3 regions of the Arthrobacter sp. P4_H3 genome follow, and region 3 is predicted to be linked to each of the others. Evidence: predicted binding sites of a transcription regulator. Region 3 holds the regulator's gene; each other region holds the start of a gene.
What was found. Region 3 encodes HrcA, which represses chaperone genes, less so after heat shock. Its sites were predicted from a motif close to TTNGCACTCGNNNNNNNCGAGTGCNAA; they were not measured.

Region 1 (2,258 bases), on a different contig from region 3:
TGGATCGCGGGCTTATCCACTACGGGCAGCATTTCCTTGGGCATGGCCTTGGTGGCCGGGAGGAACCTGGTGCCGAGACCCGCAGCAGGAATGACAGCCTTGCGGACGGAAGTATTGGTGGTAGTCACTGGACTAATCTAACGTCAGGGACCAAACATTGGGTAATTGCACGGACCGCCCGGTTTCGCCCCGCACTGAGGCCTCCGGGCATGGAAGGACAGCCGCTGATGCCATCGAAAGAAGAGATCCGCTCCGCCCACAGAACAGAACGTGCCGCTGCCTCCGCCGCCGGGCTGGAAGCCGCCGGCGCCGGCATCGCCCGCCACGGACTCCAATGGGCCACCATGGTTGCGGCAGGTGAGCGCAGCACTTTTGCCGCGTACCTGGGAGTGGGATTCGAACCTCCGACCCTCCCGCTCATCGCCGCGCTTCACGGGACCGGGCACAGGGTGCTGTTGCCGGTCTGCGGGCCGTCGCTCACCCTTACCTGGGTTTACTGGACTCCGGCCACCGAATTTGTGCGCAGCAGTTACGCACCCATCGAGGAACCCGTCGGAGAGCAGCACGGCATTGAGGTCATGCGCGACGTGGCCGGGATCTTCGTCCCCGCCACCGCCGTGGACCTGTCGGGTAACAGGATCGGCCAGGGCGGCGGCTACTACGACAAGTTCCTGGCGGGGCTCGAGGCAGAGGGACTGCCGGTGCCCGCGGCAGCTGTGGTCTACGACAGCGAGGTCCTTCAGGCCGGCAGCATCGCCGCAGAGTCCTATGACCGCCGCGTTCCGGTTGCAGTCACCCCGTCAGGCCTCACACAGCTGATGTAATGCTCCCCTGCCGCTGATGATAGAATTGGCACTCAGGCCCTGCGACTGCTAAGGGACGGAACACGCCGATGGAAATATCGGCAGTGAACCGCGCCAGGCAGCACGGGACCTGTTCGTTTGTCCCAGAGGAGGATTTCCAGTGCCCACGTATGCATATGCCTGCAAGGACTGCAGCCACGCCTTCGAGATCGTGCAGTCGTTCACCGACAGCTCCCTCACGTCCTGCCCCGAGTGCGAGGGGACGCTCCGCAAGAAGTTCAACAGCGTCGGCGTCGTTTTCAAGGGCTCAGGCTTTTACCGGACCGACTCCCGTGACACCAAGGGCAGTAGCGTCTCACCCGCCCCGGCGGCGGCTCCCGCACCGGCCGCCGCAGCCGCAGCCGCCAGCTGACGGAACCGCCCGACTCCCCTGCCGCAACCCACCGGCCCCGACCGCAACAACGGGTTGTCCACATAGGACTTCATCAGGCTGTCCGCAGCACGCGGACCCTTCTAGCGTGTCGGTATGCCATCCACGCTCCGCACCAACGGATTTTCGTCGCGCCGGCACGGCTTTCGGTCAGGACGCCCTGGCCGCCCGGGACCATCTGCCAGGCGTCGCCTCGCTGCCGGGCTCAACCGCAACCGCAGGCTCGCCGTCGCGCTCCTGCTGTGCGCCGCCGCCGGCATCGCCGTCCAGCAACTGACACCGGCACCCGCCCAGACAGTGACCGCCATGGCCTCAGCCAGGGACCTTCCTGCCGGAGCAACCCTCTCCGGCAATGAGGTGGTGGCCGTCAGGGTACCGCCCGGGATGATTCCCGCCGGCGCCTTCACTGACACCGCCGCGATCCAGGGCAAACAGCTCGCAACCCCGCTGCGAAAAGGCCAGCTGATCTCCGACACCCAGATACTGGGACCCGGGCTGCTGACGGGCACCGCACCCGGCTCGGCGGCGGTGCCCCTGAGGATGGCCGATCCGTCGTCCATCCAGTTGGTGGCACCCGGCCAGCTGGTCAACATCGTCATGACCAACGGCACCGACTACGGCCAGGCGGCGGAATCGGAGGTGCTGGCGGCCGCTGTCCCGGTCCTGTGGACCTCCGGACAGGGCGGACAGACCGGCCAGTGGCTGGGCACGGCAGAAACCGAGGGGCTCATGGTGGTCGCCGCGAATCCCGACCAGGCCCGCCGACTTGCCGGCGCCTCAACCCAGGGCAAACTCTTCTTCGTGCTCGTGGGAGCGCCGGGCTAACCGGTCAACGGCCGGCCCGCTCCCGAGGAGCACGCCCGTCAGCCCCAGTGCGGCGGTTTCTGCTCCTGAAGCCATGCATCATGGTCGTAATCCGAGGCGTGATCGCCCCAGCGCTTCGGATCGTCCTCAGCGGCCTTGTTCGGCAGCACTCCGGCCGGCACCACGGCATCCGCGGTCTGGCGGCTCCGGTTGGCCCCATC
Region 2 (2,258 bases), on a different contig from region 3:
ATCGACCCGCCTTTGGACTGCTTCAGGGCGGGGATTGCGGCCTTGATCCCGTTGAAGGTGCCGGTCAGGTTCACGGCAATGACGGTGTTCCATTGCTCCAAGGTGTAATCCTCGATGGAGGCGAAGTTCACAATGCCGGCATTGTTCACCAGGATGTTCAGGCCTCCGAACGTCTCGACGGCGGCGCTCACCGCAGCCTCCCAGTCCTGGGGGCTGGTCACATCGAGGTGGACATAAAGCGCGCCAGAGCCGATGCGCTCCGCGGCTTCCTTTCCCTCTTCGTCCAGGATGTCGCCCAGGACGACCTTTGCCCCTTCACCATGGAGCCGCGATGCGATCGCAGCTCCAATTCCGCGTGCACCCCCGCTGACCAGCGCTACTTTGTCGATGACTCGTTCCACGTGATGCTCCTTCGGTGATGAGGCCTTTAGATGTCAGGATGTCCGTCTCGCGTGCTCAGTCAGGACGGCCGGGGCGGCCGGACGGCCGGGGCGTGGGCCCCCGCTAGCCGCGGCTGATCGGGAGCTTCTTCGGGGCCCCGGTCTGGGCTGCGGCCTCGTCCGGCAGGGGTGTGCGGACTTCCAGGACACCGTCGGTGTAGGAGGCTTTGATGTCCTCTTCCTTCACGCCTTCGGGCAAGGGGATGCGGCGGCTGAAGGATCCGTAGCGGAACTCGGACCGGTAACGGTCCTTGTCCTTGTGCTCTTCCTTCTCCTGGCGTTCGGCATGGATGTGCAGAAAGCCGTCGGTGAGGGTGATTTCCACGTCTTTGTCGGGATCGACCCCCGGCATCTCGGCCCGCACCACCAGGGTCTTGCCGTCGACGAACTCCTCGACGCGGATCGGGGCAGCTGCCGTGGTGGATTCAAACATGCGGTCCAGGGAGTCCATCAGCTCCAGAGGGGACCTCAGCAGCGTGTCGAACGGAGAGGTCCATCGGGAAGCCGCACGCGGGGACCATTTGAACAAATCAGACATGGCTTTCTCCAAACTATGGACAGGGAAAGGCCAGAAGAGTGGCCGGTGTTCTTTCAGTACATACCCGCCGGAAAACAACTAACAGAGACCAAAGACCCCTCGTCGCGGACCGAAGTAAGAGGCTCGCTCTCCCGGATCAAACCGCCGATTCCGCGGGCTGGGAGCACCGTACCGAGGGCCACCACTGGCTGCACTTGCGTCCCAAAACAGGTAGCAAATACTCGTGCTGGCCGGCAGCGATTTTCCTACGCTAGGGATACCGGCCGCCAGCCGATCAGCACTAAGCCGGCGACCGTAGCGGATGCCAATGCCCACGACGACGGTGACACGCAGGGCATTGGCGTCCGCAAAACCCCGCATTTGCTCGCCCTGTTTACTCGCCCCGTTTCGAGGCGTATTCGCCGTCCTCTTCCGTGTCCGGATGTGGCGTACGCCGGCGTCCGATTAACCGTTGACACCCCGGCGACGGCGGCGCTAGCTTGAACGTATTGTCGGCCTGAACACAGCGGCCGCAACATCACCCGCAACATCACCGCATCACAACTGGTCTCGTCGCCTAGCTGGCATTTGATGTTTATAAACATTGGCAGGTCAGGCCCCGTTGCGTCCCCTCCTGCCATCTTCAGGAGTGCTGCCATGAACCGAAAAATGAGGTATCTGTGCCTGCCCGCCGCCCTGGCGCTGGCATTGCTTACGGGAATTTCCGCTCCGGCGTCCGCCGGATCCGACGGCGGAGGCGGGGCTGCAGGGCCGTGGCCCCCGCAGGACACTGACGGAAAGTACGTCTCGGTTCCCGACTCGTACTACGAGCCCTACGAGTTCGAGGCCTGCGACACCACCATCAAGGTGGAAGCCGGCGACGAGCGCGAGGTGAAGTACAAGGGCGAGAAGAAGGACGACGGGACCCTGGTGATCAGGTTCCGGGGCGACGCCACCATTGACCTCACCCGCGTTTCCGACGGCGCCACGATCGACGAGTTGGACGTCTCCGGACCCTTCACCCAGAGGCTCGCAGCGGACGGCCTGAGCGCCCACCTCTCCGCACGGGGTCCCAGCCTGGTGTTCGCTATGGGAGCCGCTGACGAGAAGGCCTTTGAGGACGCCGGGCTGCCGAAGGCCTTCTACTTCGAACGCGGACGGTTGGCAGGCAACGTTGTCTACGCCGCCGCCGACCAGATGGAGATCGTCTCCGGCGAGGTCACGCACAACAGCATCCGGGACGCGAAGGACATCTGCAAGCTGCTGGACCGCGCCAAGGATGACGACCACAACCACCGGTA
Region 3 (2,258 bases):
GGCCGGCCACCCGCACCGACCCGGAGGCCGTCCGGTTGGATCCGGCGGGGGCTGCCTGCGCGCGGGGAGCAGGCGGCATCAGCCGGATAGGCAGGCCCTCCAGGAGGAACCCGTAGCCGAGGCGGAAGGTGCGCGACTTGCCGCGCCGGTCCTCCAGTGCCACAACATGCATGCCGCCCGACTTCTCCACCCTGGTGACAGCGCCCACCCAGCCGGACTGCACGTCTTCAAGCACCATGCCGCGTTCAACCGGAACTTCGGGAAGCTCGGATTTCCGGGGAGCCGTGATGTCCTGCGGGCCCCAGTTCTGGTACGACATCCGATACACACTGCCTTGCACTAGGAGGAGGGAACCAGGGCGGCCGTGGGTTCATTTATCCGCACGTCCGGTTCCGCGCCGGAGTTTCGCCCGGAGCGGTACCAATGCTAACAACGCGGCGACTCATATTAGACTGGTTAGCACTTAGACATGACGAGTGCTAACTGGTGACGGGATATGCGCCTGGCGCAATGCCGGGCCCATGGCACGCGAAAGCCGATCGGAGGTGGAGAATGAGCGAACCACGCAAGCTTGAAGTACTGCGCGCCATCGTGGAGGACTACGTCCATTCCCGCGAACCTGTTGGCTCCAAGGCGCTGGTGGAAAGGCACCATCTGGGTGTCTCCAGTGCCACCATCCGCAACGACATGGCAGCGCTGGAGGACGAGGGCCTGATCACGGCGCCGCATACCAGTGCCGGCCGCATCCCCACGGACAAGGGCTACCGGCTCTTCGTTGACCAGATCTCCGCGGTCAAGCCGCTGTCGCAGGCCGAACGCCGGGCCATCCAGACGCTGCTGGAAGGGTCGGACGACCTGGACGATGTCCTGGAACGCACCGTGCGGCTGCTGTCGCAGCTGACCAACCAGGTGGCGGTGGTGCAGTATCCACACCTTAGCCGTGCCATGGTGCGGCACATCGAGTTCGTGCTGCTGGCACCGCGGCAGGTCCTGATCGTGCTGATTGCGGACACCGGAAAAGTCGAACAGCGCGTCATTGACGTCGGGCAGGACCTCGGCGATGACGAGCTCGGGGGTCTTCGCACACGGTTCCTGAAGAGCCTTTCCGGCACACCGCTGAGCCTTCTCCCGCAGGCGCTGCCCGCCGTCGTCGCCGCGTGTGAACCGTCACGCCGGCATGCCGCCCAGGCGCTGGCGCGAGGCCTGGACGCCCTGGCCAGCAGCACCCGCGAGGAGCGGATGGTCATGGCCGGAACCGCCAACCTCGCACGATCCAATGTTGACTTCCCGCTGAGCATCGGCCCGGTCCTCGAGGCACTCGAAGAACAGGTGGTCATGCTCCGCCTGCTCAGCGAAATGGCGGAGGACCCCCGTGGCGTCACCGTCAGCATCGGCCGCGAGAATCCGTACGACGGACTCGCCGAAGCCTCGGTGGTGGCTACTGGCTACGGCCCCGGCTCCAGTGCCAAGGTTGGCGTCCTTGGCCCCACCCGGATGGACTATCCCACCACCATGGCCGCGGTCCGGGCCGTGGCACGCTACCTTTCCAGGATCCTCGGACCTTGACCGGTCCTTCATCAGCCAACCAGGCCTCCGTGTCCCGGCTTGCGGGGTGCGGCAGCAGCATCACAGGCAGTACAACCAGGAAGAGATACGAACTTTGAGCAGCCACTACGACGTTCTTGGAGTCTCACCCGAAGCGACGGGCGAAGAGATCAAGAAAGCCTACCGAAAGCTTGCGCGAACCCTGCACCCGGACGTTAACCCCGGCGAGGATGCCTCGGACCGCTTCAAGGCTGTCACGCACGCCTATGAAGTGCTGTCCGACCCGCAGAAACGCCGTGTCTACGACACCACCGGCAACGAGAACGGCACGGACAACGGCTTCGGCGGTGCCGGCTACTCGGGCCAGGGCTTCGCCTTCCAGGACATCTTCGACACGTTCTTCGGAGCGGGCGGCTCAGCCGGGCCCGCTTCGCGCGTCCGCCGCGGCCAGGACGCCCTCATCAGCGTCCGCATCGACCTTCGCGACGCCGTCTTCGGCGTCAACAAGAAGCTTGAGGTGGACACAGCCGTAACGTGCCCCACCTGCGAGGGTTCCTGCTGCCAGCCCGGAAGCCACCCCGAGCGCTGCGACATCTGCGGCGGCAGCGGCCAGGTACAGCGGGCCGTCCGCTCCATCCTGGGCCAGGTCATGACAGCCGCCCCCTGCGGTTCCTGCGAAGGCTTCGGAACCGTCATCAAGGATCCCTGCAACG

Region 1: AC1DRE_RS13485 (FmdB family zinc ribbon protein) is a predicted target of HrcA. The motif match lies at 850-876, and genes of this name have one in related genera.
Region 2: AC1DRE_RS09530 (Hsp20/alpha crystallin family protein) is a predicted target of HrcA. The motif match lies at 1,157-1,183, and genes of this name have one in related genera.

The regions. Positions count from the first base shown of each region.
Region 1 covers NZ_JBFUKK010000009.1:56,068-58,325, forward strand. The annotation lists gene galU (UTP--glucose-1-phosphate uridylyltransferase GalU) at 1-128, opposite strand, end outside; gene AC1DRE_RS13480 (5-formyltetrahydrofolate cyclo-ligase) at 228-824, shown strand; gene AC1DRE_RS13485 (FmdB family zinc ribbon protein) at 964-1,215, shown strand; gene cpaB (Flp pilus assembly protein CpaB) at 1,330-2,058, shown strand; gene AC1DRE_RS13495 (AAA family ATPase) at 2,097-2,258, opposite strand, start outside.
Region 2 covers NZ_JBFUKK010000005.1:296,989-299,246, forward strand. The annotation lists gene AC1DRE_RS09525 (glucose 1-dehydrogenase) at 1-401, opposite strand, end outside; gene AC1DRE_RS09530 (Hsp20/alpha crystallin family protein) at 505-978, opposite strand; gene AC1DRE_RS09535 (hypothetical protein) at 1,615-2,258, shown strand, end outside.
Region 3 covers NZ_JBFUKK010000001.1:309,877-312,134, reverse strand. The annotation lists gene AC1DRE_RS01475 (DUF3097 domain-containing protein) at 1-319, opposite strand, end outside; gene hrcA (heat-inducible transcriptional repressor HrcA) at 553-1,566, shown strand; gene dnaJ (molecular chaperone DnaJ) at 1,661-2,258, shown strand, end outside.